3 regions of the Paenarthrobacter sp. NPDC057355 genome follow, and region 3 is predicted to be linked to each of the others. Evidence: predicted binding sites of a transcription regulator. Region 3 holds the regulator's gene; each other region holds the start of a gene.
What was found. The regulator LexA, encoded in region 3, represses DNA repair genes until DNA is damaged. The targets are predictions, from matches to a motif close to TCGAACANNTGTTCGA.
Positions count from the first base shown of each region.

Region 1: a site for LexA is predicted at 2,334-2,349, ahead of ACFUOZ_RS16430 (shikimate dehydrogenase). Genes of this name have one in related genera too.
Region 2: a site for LexA is predicted at 2,684-2,699, ahead of ACFUOZ_RS13310 (LexA family protein). Genes of this name have one in related genera too.

Region 1 is NZ_JBHVAL010000016.1:76,621-81,341, forward strand. Features, by position in the region: gene ACFUOZ_RS16425 (bifunctional sugar phosphate isomerase/epimerase/4-hydroxyphenylpyruvate dioxygenase family protein) at 1-1,325, opposite strand, end outside; gene ACFUOZ_RS16430 (shikimate dehydrogenase) at 1,325-2,242, opposite strand; gene ACFUOZ_RS16435 (IclR family transcriptional regulator) at 2,441-3,211, opposite strand; gene ACFUOZ_RS16440 (MFS transporter) at 3,412-4,721, shown strand, end outside.
Region 2 is NZ_JBHVAL010000011.1:22,361-27,081, forward strand. Features, by position in the region: gene ACFUOZ_RS13300 (sugar porter family MFS transporter) at 1-1,085, opposite strand, end outside; gene ACFUOZ_RS13305 (LacI family DNA-binding transcriptional regulator) at 1,223-2,242, shown strand; gene ACFUOZ_RS13310 (LexA family protein) at 2,239-2,670, opposite strand; gene ACFUOZ_RS13315 (dihydrofolate reductase family protein) at 2,861-3,454, opposite strand; gene ACFUOZ_RS13320 (hypothetical protein) at 3,559-3,990, shown strand; gene ACFUOZ_RS13325 (GMC oxidoreductase) at 4,142-4,721, shown strand, end outside.
Region 3 is NZ_JBHVAL010000013.1:45,265-49,985, reverse strand. Features, by position in the region: gene ACFUOZ_RS14545 (ATP-dependent DNA helicase) at 1-1,122, shown strand, start outside; gene lexA (transcriptional repressor LexA) at 1,127-1,870, opposite strand; gene ACFUOZ_RS14535 (LysM peptidoglycan-binding domain-containing protein) at 2,217-2,576, shown strand; gene ACFUOZ_RS14530 (histidinol-phosphate transaminase) at 2,656-3,774, shown strand; gene hisB (imidazoleglycerol-phosphate dehydratase HisB) at 3,822-4,448, shown strand; gene hisH (imidazole glycerol phosphate synthase subunit HisH) at 4,445-4,721, shown strand, end outside.

The DNA of each region.
Region 1 (4,721 bases), on a different contig from region 3:
ACGGCTGATGTGCCGCTCGAAACGTGCTCCAGCCCTTCGCCGAATTCGTGGGTCCACGCCGCCGTACCGTCCGGGTTTCCCTGGCACAGGAAGATCTCGGTGGAGTCCGGTGCTGAGATGCCCTGGAACACTTCCTCGTCCGCCTGCACCTTGCGGGCGACCACAGGGGCCTTGAGCTGCTGGGCCCGGGCGGAGGCAATTACCGGGGAGTCGACGTCGAACCCCAAAGCGGCGATAGCCGGTTCCGTGTGCGATGCCGCTTGCTCGTTGATGATCACCCGGGCCTGGCCCATGGTCCACAACTGGACGTCCTTGGTGCGGTGCCAGCCCTCGAACTCGAAGCCCAGCTGCCCGAGGAGTTTCTCCAGTTGGGCGGTGTCGTCGGCCTTGACCTCGGCGAAGTTGAACCCGGCGGGCTCGTTCACCTTGGGCAGCGTGGCCAGTTCCATGGGATAACGACGGCGGGCGTTCTGTTGGGCTGCTGCCGCGTCAGCCGCCGGCGTGCTTGCCAGCCACTTGGCGCTCTGTTCTTCCAGCCAGATGAGTGAGCGCATGGCATCCACGGCGGTCCGCTCCACGTCCGACTGGCGGAACACATCATTGAAGACCTCCAGGGAGACGGGCCCGGTGTAACCTGCGCGGACCACGTGGCCCATGAACTTGGCGAGCTCGAACTGGCCCTCTCCGGGGAAAACCCGGTAATGGCGGCTCCAGGACAGCACGTCCATGCTCAGCTTGGGGGCATCCGCTACCTGGACGAAGAAAATTTTCTCCGCGTTGATGTCCTCGATCGGCGCGGTGTCCCAGTCGCGGGAGAGGATGTGGAAGGAGTCCAGGCACGTGCCCAGATTGGGGTGGTCGACCATCTCGACCAAGCGGTACGCGTGCTCGTAGTCGTTGACGTACTTGCCCCAGGCCAAAGCTTCGTAGGCAACCTTGACTCCGTGGTCACCCGCCAGTCCGGCGAGCTCAGCGAGCTGTTCCGCCCTCAGCTGGTCATCGTCAATGGTCGCTGTCGCCACGTTGGAGCAGACCAGGATGGTGTCCATGCCAAGGCGGGCCATCAGCTTGAACTTGGCTTCCGCGCGCTTGAGGTTGGCTTTCAGCAGGTCCGGAGTGACGCCGTCGAAATCGCGGAACGGCTGGTAGAGGTCAAGGCCCAAGCCGAGGTCAGCGGCCATTTTGCGCACATCTTCAGGGCTCAATGACGACGTGACGAGGTCCTGCTCGAAGATCTCGATGCCATCGAAGCCCGCGATGGCGCAGGCCTGCATCTTCTCCTTCAGGGTGCCGGACAGGCAGACAGTGGCTATTCCGGTACGCATCAGTGGGCCGCCTTTGCGAGGGTGCCGGCGGTGAGCGAGGCTGCGGCGTCTTCCAAGGCGATCAGTTCCAGGAAGTGCGCGCGCATCCGGTCACGGTCGGCGTCCCTTCCGGTGAAGAGCTTGAAGGCGTCGGCCGCCTGCCCAACCGCCATGCGGCCGCCGTCGAGCACTGCGCAACCCTTGGCGCGCGCTTCGCGGACCAGTTGCGTCTCGATGGGGCGGTAGACGATGTCCGCTACCCAGTGGCGGGGTTCCAGGAGCGCGATATCCAGCGGCAGGCCGGGGTGGGCGGCCATGCCGATCGGGGTGCAGTGCACGAGTCCGTCGGCGAGGGGCATCAGCCCAGGCAGCTCGTCCAGGCCCCGCGGCGTGACTGTGGCTTCATTGAAGAGGCTGCCAAGTTCCGCGGCACGCTCGGCCGCACGCGCGGAATCCATGTCCACGAGGTCCAGGGTCTTTACTCCGGCTTTGAGCAGCGCGTAGGCGACGGCGGAACCGGCACCTCCAGCGCCCAACTGGACCACCCGGTCCAGCTTGGCTCCGGGAAGTCCGTCGGCGAGCGCCGAACCGAAGCCGGAAAAGTCTGTGTTGTGGCCGATGAACCGGCCGTCCTGGATCAGGACCGTATTGACGGCGCCCAGGCGAGCGGCGTCGTCGGAAATTTCGTCAAGGTGACCCAGCACCAGCTGCTTGCAGGGGTGCGTGATGTTCAGGCCGTTGAAGCCCATCCGCCGGGCTGCTGTGAGGAGATCGCCGACGGCGGTGGCCGGCAATGCGAGTTCCAGCAGGTCGATGGGGCGGTACAGCAAGCGAAGGCCCTGCACATCGGCCTCGCGTTCATGCATGGGCGGAGTGAGCGAGGGCATGACGCCTTCACCAATCAGGCCCACCAGAACGGATTCGGCTCGGTTGCTCATCCTCAAGCTCCTTTTACTTCAGTCCCGCAGCCTGGCGTTTCAGGGACGCTTCGGCTGCGGTGTTATCCAGATTACTACAGTTGTTCATATTCCGCACGCTTGTTCTTATCGCGAACATTTCCAGCGTGCGCACCCAACTAGGTGACAGCAAACGTTCCACCCAGCGCTCATAGGGACGGCTGCTGTCACCTAGTTGGGTCAGCGCTGGGGCAGGCGGGCCGCGAGTTCAGCCGCTGCTTCCTGGAGCGTTGGGACGTGGGCAATGAGTTCCTCCATGGTCAGGCGGAACACAGGGACCGCGACGGCCAGCGAAGCGAAGGCGTGACCCTGCGAGTTGAGGACCGGCACGGCGACGGCGCGCATACCGATCTCGTTTTCCTCGTCCATCACGGCATAACCCTGGCGGCGGACCTGCTCGATTTCCTCGCGGAACTTGTCCCGGTCCGTGATGGAATGCTCAGTCAGGGCCTCAAGGGGAAGCTCCTCAAGGAGGCGCTTCCGCTCCAGCTCGGTTTCGAATGCCACGATCGCCTTGCCCACCGACGTTGTGTGCAAGGCGCCGAGGTGACCCGGGTCGCTGGTGACCCGGAAGGTCTTGGGCCCGTCCACCTTGTTGACCGTCAAATGATGATCGCCATCGCGGACCGAGAGGATGGTTGCCTCGTGAGTGCGCTCGGTGACCCGCTGCAGCACCGGAAGCGCCGTGGCCGCAAAGCCGTGATGGTTTGACACCCTCTGCCCAAGCTGGAAGACCCTCAGACCCAAGTGGTAGCGGCGGCCGTCCGGTTCATAATCCACGAAGCCATCGCGGGTCAGCGAACCCAGCAGGCGGTAGGTAGTACTGAAGGGCAGGTTCGCGCTGCGGGCGAGGTCGGCCGCGCTTGCGCCCTTTGGCTCGTTACCGAGCAGCACCAACAGACTCAGGGCTTTGCCGACCATGTCGGTCTTTGTGTCCTCTTTCACACTCATGTTTCGATGCTCTCACATAGTGAGAGCTATTTCTAGATAGTGGCGACAACTATTGACAAGTGACCGCTCTCACAGCCACTATTGCTGTATTGCACAAGTAGCTCTCACCATGTGGTTACTTTCGGAGCAGCCAGCCGCACCTCGCTCGCCACTCCCTTCCAGCTTCACCCGCGACACCGTTGTCACAGAAGGAACCTCCCATGAGCCAAACAATGCCGTCAGCGACGCCCGGCACTGCATCAACGACGGGTACTCCCAAGAAAGCAGCCCTCGCCAGCTTCCTTGGCAGCGCCGTTGAGTACTACGACTTTTTCATCTTTGGATCCGCCGCAGCGCTGATCTTCCCGCACGTCTTCTTCCCGGACGCCGACGCCAATGCGGCCATCATGTCCTTCGCGACCTTCGGCTTCGCCTATGTCGCCCGTCCCGTGGGGGCGATCATCCTGGGCCACTTCGGTGACAGGATCGGACGCCAAAAGGTCCTCATGTTCACCCTGGTGCTCATGGGTGCTGCCACGTTCGTGATCGGCTGCCTCCCCGACTTCAAGACCATCGGCTGGTGGGCTCCTGTCCTTCTGGTGCTCGCCCGTCTTTGCCAGGGCCTCTCGGCCGCAGGCGAGCAAGCCGGCGCTTCCTCGATGACGCTGGAACATGCCCCGGACAACCGCCGTTCCTTCTTCACCTCCTGGACCCTGACGGGCACCCAGGGCGGGCAGATCCTCGCCGCACTTGTCTTCATTCCAGTGGTGGCACTGCCGGACGAGATCAAGTACGGCATCGGCTGGCGTATCCCGTTCTGGCTCAGCGCCGTAGTAGTACTGGTGGCGTTCTTTATTCGCCGCACCCTGCACGAGCCGCCGGCATTCGCCGAAGCCAAGAAGAACAACGAAATCTCCAAGCTCCCCGTTGCCGACCTTCTGCGCCTGCACTGGCGCGACGTTCTCCGCGTAGTCTGCTGTGCGTTCATCGCCGCAGTGAGCACCGTATTTGGAACCTTGGCCATCAAGTACGCCCAGGACGTTGCCCACGTCAACAGCACCATCACCCTGTGGCTGGTAGTTGCGGCCAACGTGGTTGCTCTCGGAACCCAACCATTGTTCGGCATGCTGGCGGACAAGATCGGTCGGAAACCCGTCTTCATCTATGGAGCCGTCGCGAGCGCGATCATGACCCCGGTGTTCCTCCTGACCCTCGAGTCCGGCAATGTCCCGCTGATGTTCCTGGTCTCCATCGCGTTCTTCTCCTGCGGATACGCTGCCGCCAACGCCGTCTGGCCTTCCTTCTACGGTGAAATGTTCAGCACCAAGGTCCGCTTCTCCGGCCTCGCAATCGGCACGCAGCTGGGCTTCCTGATGGCAGGCTTCGCACCGGCCATCGTCACCGCAATGGGCGGAACCAAGGCTGGAGGCTGGGTGCAGATCTCCATCTTCAGCGGAGTGATCTGCATCATCGCGGCTATCTCCGCCCTGACCGCCCGCGAATCAGCCAAGGTCCCCACCGCAGAACTCGG
Region 2 (4,721 bases), on a different contig from region 3:
ACGGGAAGCACGATCGAGGCGATGCCGATCAGGAAGTGGCACGCCGTGGTCAAGGTAAAGCCCAGGAGCAGGGTGGTGCGGCGGTTGACACGCTGCATCAAGGTCAGGGCGATCACGCCCCCAATTACCGCGATCACCCCGGGAGCGATGTTGGCAATAAGGGCAGCATTGGAGTCGAATCCGGCCTCGACCAGCACCGACTGGCCGTAGTACATGATCGAATTGATGCCGGTCAGCTGCTGGGCTACACCGAGGCCAATGCCAACCAGGATGATGCGAAGAATCCATTTGTTCTTCAGCGCACCCCATGAGGTCGCCTTCGAGGCCCGCTCTTCGTCGGCAAGGTGCTTTACGTCCGCCATTTCAGCTTCGGCCCGCTCCACCGAGCGGATGGTCTTGAGGACCACCAAGGCCTCTTCCCAGCGCCCCTTGGAAATCAACCAGCGAGGCGATTCGGGCATCCGGAGCATGCCGAAGAACAGTGCGATGGCCGGCAGCGCGGCGACGGCCAGCATGACGCGCCACACTCCCCCGAACTCTCCCCAGATGTTGCCGATAATGGCGTTGACCACGAAGGCAGCGAGCTGGCCGATGACGATCATGAGCTCGTTGCGCCCGGCCAGCGAGCCACGGATCTCGTAGGGCGCCAGCTCGGCAAGGAACACGGGCACCACGGTGGACGCTCCGCCGACAGCCAGGCCGAGAATGACGCGCCCCAGGACCATGACTTCAAAATTCGGGGCAAAGACGCAGGCGATGGTCCCTGCCAGGAAGAGCACCGCGAGCAGGAGGATCGACTTCCGGCGGCCCCATGAATCCGACAGCCGTCCGCCTCCCACAGCCCCGGCCGCTGCGCCGAACAGCAGGGAGCTGGTGACAATTCCCTCTGTCAGTGGCGTCAAGCCGAGGTCGGCCGTCATAGGCCGGAGGGCACCGTTAATGACACCCGTGTCATAGCCGAACAACAGTCCACCGAACGTGGCCACCAAAGCTACGAGGCCAAGGCGCTTTCGATGCGGACCGTTGGTCAGCGGAGGAAGAGCAGCCCCAGGGGCGCCTTCCCGCTGCAATTGCGTTGCAGACATCAGGACTCCTTTGTCAGTGTGTTGCGGGTCATACATATCCGCTCTGGATCCAGACTAACGCGCGAAAGTCTTAAATGTAAGGTCAAACTAACAAACACTTCATTTTGTCCTTTCTGTGACGTGGGAGGATGGAGGGCATGGCCCCCGACCGCCCATACCGCCCCGCAACGCAAAGTGACGTCGCCCGGGAAGTGGGCGTCTCCAGAACGCTGGTGTCATTCGCTTTCCGGGGAGCCCCTGGAGTCAGCGGCGAAACCAAGGAGGCCATCTTCGACGCCGCCAAGCGTCTCGGGTACCGCCCCAACGCGGCAGCCGCCGACCTCGCACGCAAGCACCGTTCCGCCGTCGGGCTTTACTTGATGGATATCCGCAACGAGGTCTACGCCGACATCCTCAGCGGCGTGCGCATGGCCCTTCCATCCGAGGGCAACCGCCTGATCCTGAGCGTATCCCGCTCCGTGGACGGCGTTGACCGGGGCGCGCTGGAGTCCCTCATAGAGGCCCGGGCGGGGATCATCATCGCCGCGACGCTGCTGGATTCGGACGAACAGGTGCAGGAGTTGGCACAGATCGTGCCACTGGTCAGCGTCACCCGGCCAGTGCCAGGCGTAGACAGCGTGTACTCGGATGATGTCGTGGGTGCGGTTGCAGCGACGGAGCACCTGCTCGGCCTCGGACACCAACGCATCGCCCATGTGGCAGGGCCGGCTTACGACGGGCACACCGTCCGGCGCCGCAGTTACCAAAAGACCATGCGCGACGCCGGACTCAAGCCCCTGACATTGGCGGCCGAAGACTTCACCCAGGAAGCGGGACAGCGAGCCGCCACCGTCCTCCTGCAGCAAGCCGACCGGCCGACCGCGATTTTCACGCACAACGATCAACTGGCCCTGGGTGCCCGCGAAGCCGCCCATGCGCTGGGGCTGTCCATCCCGGAGGACCTGTCACTGGTGGGCTACGACAATTCAAGGATTGCCAAGCTGCATGGCATCGATCTGACCACGATCGACCTCCAAGCAGTCGCCCTGGGCCGGGCCGCGGGCACCACTGCACTGGAACGGTTGAAGAATCCTGACGCTCCGGCCGCGGACCAAAAGCTGACGCCCGAACTGGTGATCCGCAGCTCGACGGCGCCACCCCGGACCCAGTACAGCTAGACGTGATGCAGGCACGTCGTCGCTACGCCCCAAATGGTCAGTTCCGACAACGCCGCCACCCTAATGTCGGCAAAGCTGGGGTTATCCGCCTGAAGCACCACGCCCGCGGTGGTGATGCGCAACCGTTTGATGGTCAGCTCACCATCCAAAACAGCGACGACGACGGAGCCGTCCTTGGGCTCCAACGCCCGGTTGACGATCAACTCGTCACCGTCGCTGATTCCGGCGGCTTCCATGGACTGCCCGGTAACACGCACAACGAAAGTGCTCGTGACGTCCTTGATCAGATGCTCATTGAGATCAATCCGGCCATCGAAGTAGTCCTGCGCCGGTGAGGGATACCCCGCCGCCACAGACACAGGAGCCAGCAGCACCGACATCAAGGACAAGCCCGCATCTATCACGCGGGGGCCGACTATCACGCCCACAACACACCTTTATTCGAATATATGTTCGATACTTGAGTGTACAGCGATCGGCGGACATTCGGCGCGGTTTTGGCGAGTTCGCGGGAACGCTGCGAGCTCGCCGGGAAGCTTCCAGCGAACTGGCAGCTTTCCCGCGAACTCGGCGCCGCGAACTGGGCGCTGCGAACCGGCGCCGCGTGCCAGGAGTCCCCTACCCCACCTTGTAGCGAAGGTGCGAGACCAAGCTGGTTCCCCGGACCTCCAAAGGCTCAAGCTTCAGCTCCCCCACCCCATCCAGCAAGCGCTCGCCGCCGCCCAGAACCACAGGCGCGACGTGAAGGCGCAGCTCGTCGATCAGGCCGGCTGACAGGAACTGCCTCGCCGTCGAAGCGCCCCCGGCTATGGCAACGTTCTTCCCGCCCGCAGCTTCCTTGGCGCGCGAGAGCACCGATTCGATGTCGTCATTGACGAAGTGAAACGTGGTGCCGCCTTCCATCACCAGGGGCTCGTGTTCGTGCGAGGTCAGAACGAAAACCGGCGCATGGTAGGGCGGCTCTTCACCCCACCAACCGCGCCATTCCTCGTCCCAGAGCCCGTCGCCAGGCCCGGCGAACATGTTCCGGCCCATGATGTACGCGCCGGCTTCGAGTATCCCGGCCACCTCGGTTGCGTTGATGTCGCGTTCTTTGAACTGCCAACGGTGCAGCATTTCGCCGCCTTCACCGAGCGGTTGCTCCATGCTCTGGTGAGGACCGGCAACGAAGCCGTCAAGAGACACGGTGAGATCACATGTAACCAGGGTCATTCGCCCATCCTGCCATCGCTCCAGGCAGCACGACCAGACCCTATGCGGCGGACCCGGCTGGTCCTACCCTGAAGCTGTCGGCACGCACCAAGAAGAAGGCGGTCATGGCACGTCATCCGGAACCCACGCTGGAGCAGCTCAACGTCCTTGTTGGCGCCTGGGAGACCACTATCCCCACGGCAAAAACCCAGGGCCGGACTACCTTCGAGTGGCTGGAAGGTGGTGGCTTCCTGATCCAGCGCTCCACAGTCCAACGGCCGGAGTACCCCAACGCCGTCAGCATCATCGGTACAACCGGCTCCGACGGGGCATTCCAGCAGCACTACTTCGACTCGCGCGGGGTCGCGCGGATCTACGACATGACCCTCAGTGACGGGGTGTGGACGCTCTTCAGGGACGGACCGGACTGGCCCCAGCGCTTCATTGGCCGGTTCAGCGAAGACCTGAACACCATCACAGCCCGTTTGGAGCGCGGAACGTACCCGGGTGGACCGCTGGAGCACGACTTCGACATGGTTTACGCACGGATCCAGTGACCGCCGGGTAAAAACAGCATTAGTCCACCTCATTTACAGATCCACTGCCCGGTGGGAACATAAGGCCCATAGTCCGCGGAGGCAACGCCCGGCCACGCCCGGCGCCCTCTGCCGCTGCCATGTAGTCAGCTCTCCTCTGAGAGGAACGGCCATGGGTCGTCTGGGGACCGGGAACAGTGGGGATGCGGGTCCTGAACCCGCTGATGATCCCCGGCGCCACACCACGGACAGCATCGAGAAGGTGGATGCCGTGGTGGTGGGATCGGGATTTGGCGGCTCGGTAGCGGCCCTGCGGCTCGCCGAAGCCGGACAGTCCGTGGTGCTGATGGAACGCGGCAGACCCTACCCGCCCGGGAGTTTTGCCCGGACGCCGTCGGAGATGGGCAGGAACTTCTGGGACCCGGACCGCGGCTTGTACGGCCTCTTCGATGCGTGGACCTTCCGCGGCACCGAGGGGCTGGTCTCCAGCGGTCTTGGAGGCGGCTCGCTCATCTACGCGAATGTGCTCCTGCGCAAGGACGAGAAGTGGTTCGTCAATGAATCCCCCGTCCCAGGGGGCGGTTACGAGAATTGGCCGTTCACAAGGGCCGATCTTGATCCCTTCTACGACGCCGCTGAAGCCATGCTGCAGCCCGTCCCCTACCCGTACCAGGACACGGCCAAGACCATGGCCATGGAGAAGACAGCGGCGAATCTGGGCCTTTCCATCACCCGGCCCCCCATCGCCGTCA
Region 3 (4,721 bases):
ATGGCTATCGCGGGAGTTCCCAACGGGCTGCTGCCCGGCGGGCTCAACGACGAACAGCTTGACTGCCTGGACCAGCTGCGCGACGCCACACGTGCCGCACTGTCCGACTCGAAGACCGATGCATCCAACGCGGCCGACGGCGGCCGCCAACTGGCGCGCTCCCGGCTCATGCTCATCCTTGAGCTGTGTGAGCGGATGCTTGCCGCCAAGGAGAACCGAGAAGTGGTGTGGTTCTCCCGAAACAGCACCTTTGATCCCCAGCAGGGCTACTCACAACCAGACGAGACTGCTCCGGCGCTCATCAACATCGCGCCCCTGAGCGTGGCGGGCCGGTTGCGCGAGGGTTTGTTTGCAGGACACACGGTGGTGCTGACATCGGCGACACTGGCCATCGGCTCCGCTTTTGAGCCCGCCGCGGGTGGGCTGGGACTGATCGGCGACGGCGCCCCGAGCTGGACGGGAATCGACGTCGGCTCGCCTTTCGATTACCCCAAACAGGGGGTGCTGTACGTGGCTAAGCACCTTCCCAAGCCAGGCCGGGGTACATCCCCTGAGGCCCTTGATGAACTGGAAGATTTGATCCGGGCATCGGGTGGGGGAGCCCTGTGCCTGTTCTCATCACGGCGGGCAGCCGAAGAAGCGGCCGACGCCATGCGCCTGCGCCTGGACGTGGACATTCTCTGCCAGGGTGAGTCCACTATGGCCGCCCTGGTCAAGCAATTCGCCGATGAGCCGGATACGTGCCTTTTCGGAACCATGTCCCTGTGGCAGGGCGTGGACGTGCCAGGCGGTTCATGCCGCCTGGTGGTCATTGACCGGATTCCGTTCCCGCGGCCCGATGACCCCCTCATGACTGCCCGCTCCCGTGCGGTGGCGCAGTCCGGCGGCAACGGATTCATGGCGGTTTCGGCCACCCACGCTGCCATCCGGCTGGCGCAGGGCGCGGGGCGCCTGATCCGTTCAACGGGGGACAAGGGGGTAGTGGCCGTCCTGGATTCACGGCTCTCGACAGAACGGTATGGAGGGTTCCTGCGGGCCGCTCTGCCTCCCTTCTGGGCCACGACGGACCGTTCGGTGGTACGTGGGGTCCTGGAGCGCCTGGAATCCGCCCGGAAGGCCTGAGAGGCTAGATGGAGCGAAGTACGGACACGACCTTGCCCATGATGGTGGCTTGGTCGCCGAGAATGGGTTCGTACTGGGTGTTCTGGGGCAGCAGCCAGGTGTGTCCGTCCCGCTGACGGAACGTTTTCACGGTGGCCTCATCATCGAGCAGCGCCGCCACGATGTCGCCGTTGATGGCATCGTTCTGACGGCGGACAACCACCCAGTCGCCGTCGCAGATGGCGGCATCGATCATTGAGTCTCCTGCCACTTTGAGCATGAAGAGCTCACCGTGTCCCACGAGTTGCCTGGGCAGCGGGAGCACGTCCTCAACGGTCTGGTCGGCGAGGATGGGACCACCTGCTGCAATGCGGCCGACCAACGGAACCATGGCGGTGTCGCTGGCGCTTACCAGTTCGGTGACGGCCATGCCGCCGGCGCTTCGCAGCGTTGCCGGAGCCTCGACGCCCGGGATCGGGCCGCCGTCGAGGGTCAGGGGCATCAACACTTCCATGGCGCGGGGTCGTTTGGGGTCCCGGCGGAGGTAGCCAAGTTTTTCCAGCTGTGACAGCTGGTGCGTCACGCTGGACAGGCTGGCCAGTCCTACGGTGTCGCCAATCTCGCGCATGCTGGGCGGATAACCGTTGTCATTGACTGACCGCTGGATGGTCTCCAGGATCTTCTTCTGACGTACGGTCAGGCTCTTGGGAGTCTTTTGAGGCTGTTGGCTTCGCAGGGGTGCCCCGCCGCCTGTGGCTTTTGCTGCCATGTTCGCCAATGCCTTTCCTTCCGCCCCGAAGAGAGCCGGGGATGCAGGGCCTGGAAAAAATGTCAGACCCTCCTGTTCCACTGAAACAGTGCTGTTTCTTCACTCAAACGTAGGGCAGGCACAGGCGTTTATCAAACATTTGTTCTAGCGAGTCTCGACACCGTTCGTTGATAAGTGCTAAAAATGTCATAGCAAGGTTCGAATATGTGTTCTATAAACCTCGCGCTGACGGTGGATGTTCGAACAAGCCGTTCGAACATCCGGCGCCGCCGGGAGGAACACAATGAATTGGCAGCGCTGATCCGGGACTTCCGGAGCGGCGCAATAGCTCAGAAGGGCTCAGCTCATGTCCGCAATCACTTCGTTCGCTGATTTCCGCACCGCTCCGGCGCCCGCACGTCTCCGCCTCACCCGCCGAGGCCGCATGGTCTTCTTTGGTATCCCGGCCATGCTACTGGTGGCTGCTCTCCTTAGCCTCGCAGGGGTTATCACCTCGCCGGCAAAGGCTTCCGACTCCCAGGCGCAGTTGCAGCCGCCCGTTGCGGTGTCCGTGACAGTGCAGCCCGGCCAGTCGCTGTGGGGTATTGCCGGCGCTGCGGCTCCGGAGCGGGACCCGCGTGAAGTCATTGCCGAAATCATCCAGCTGAACGACCTCCGTGGTGGCCGGATCCTTCCAGGGCAGCAGTTGTTCGTGCCGGCCCACTGATGCCCGCAATACGCGTGTCTTTCCTCTGCCCGTACGTCACAGTTACTCGGCAGTCGCGGTGGCCCCTTAAACTGTTGTAGTGAGTGAGCAGCTTGAGCGACTTGACCGACTTCCCCTCCGGACCAACCTGCGTGGATTGAGCCCCTACGGCGCACCGCAGCTCGATGTCCCCGTTTTGCTCAACGTCAACGAAAACACCCATGGCGTCCCTGCTGATGTGCAGGCGGCCATTACGGAGGCAGTGGCCGCCGCCGCCACTGGCTTGAACCGCTATCCGGACCGCGAATTCACCGACCTTCGGGTAGCCCTGGCGGAGTACCTCGGCCACGGCCTTTCTGCGGACAACATCTGGGCTGCCAACGGCTCCAACGAAGTCCTGCAGCAAATTCTCCAGGCATTCGGCGGCCCGGGGCGCAAAGCCCTTGGTTTCCCTCCCACGTACTCCATGTACCCGTTGCTCGCCAGCGGAACGGACACTGAGTACATCCGTGGCGTTCGTGCCGACGACTACGGACTGGATGCGCAGTCGGCAGCCCAACAGGTCCGTGAGACCGGGGCCAACGTCGTCTTTCTGTGCTCGCCGAACAATCCAACGGGCACAGGTTTGACTCTGGATGTGGTTGAGGCTGTGTATGAAGCCGGCGAAGCAAGTCAGGCCATCGTGATCGTGGATGAGGCCTACCACGAGTTTGCCCACGACAACACTCCCAGTGCCCTGACCCTCCTGCCCGGGCGCGAGCGTTTGATTGTCTCCCGAACCATGAGCAAGGCGTTCGCCTTGGCTGGAGCACGCCTTGGCTACATGGCTGCGGCCCCGGAGGTAACAGACGCGATCCGGCTGGTACGACTCCCGTACCACCTCTCAGCCATCACCCAGGCCACCGCCCTCGCGGCCTTGACGCACCGCGAAGCCCTTATGGCCGACGTCGAAGACATCAAGGTCCAGCGGGATCGCATCGTGACCGAACTTCTCCGCATGGGACTCAAGCCCGCGGCGTCGGACTCCAACTACGTCTTTTTCGGCGGGCTGGAGGATCCTCACACGATCTGGCAGGGCCTGCTCGATGCCGGCGTGCTGATCCGCGATGTCGGCATCCCCGGGCACTTGCGCGTCACGGCCGGAACCGAGCCGGAAACCACTGCCTTCCTGGAGGCGCTGGAAGCCCTCCTGGACGGCGCGGTTTCCCAGCGCGCCTAAACTTGTCAATAGACCAACCCATCCTCCCTGTAGAAGGACGTTCCCCAATGAGCGAAACCGGCGCTACGCCGTCCGCTGCCCGCACTGCCCGCATGGAGCGCACCACCAGTGAGTCTTCCGTGCTGGTGGAGATCAACCTGGATGGCTCCGGCATTTCGGACATCAGCACTTCAGTACCCTTCTACGACCACATGCTGACCGCCCTGTGCAAGCACTCGCTGATCGACATGACCGTCAAGGCCACCGGTGACACCCACATCGATGCCCACCACACCGTGGAAGACGTCGCCATTACCTTTGGCGAGGTCCTGCGTACGGCCTTGGGCAACAAGGCAGGCATCCGTCGTTTTGGCGAGGCCACCGTGCCGCTGGACGAGGCCTTGGCGCACGCCGTCGTGGATGTTTCCGGCCGCCCCTACCTGGTGCACGGCGGTGAGCCTGCCGGGCAGGAGTACCACCTCATCGGCGGCCACTTCACAGGTTCACTGACCCGGCACGTCTTCGAAGCGATCACTTTGCACGCGGGAATTTGCCTGCACATGAACGTTCTCGCGGGCCGCGATCCGCACCACATTGTCGAAGCCCAGTTCAAGGCGTTCGCGCGTGCACTCCGTGCGGCCGTTGAGTCCGATCCCCGTGTTGAGGGAATCCCGTCCACCAAGGGGGCCCTGTGAGCGGCCAGTTTTTGAAAGACGGAGCAGTGGCCGACGCCACCGCTTCGGTGAAGCCGGAGTCGCCGGAGGGCAAGCCCACGGTGACAGTTCTGGATTACGGATCCGGGAACGTCCGTTCCGCCGTCCGCGCCCTCGAAAGGGCAGGAGCGCACGTGCTGCTCAGCTCCAAGCCGGAGGACGTGCTCAACGCCGACGGACTGGTTGTTCCCGGAGTCGGTGCCTACGAGACCGTGATGAAGGAACTCAAAGCTGTCGATGCCATCCGCATGATTG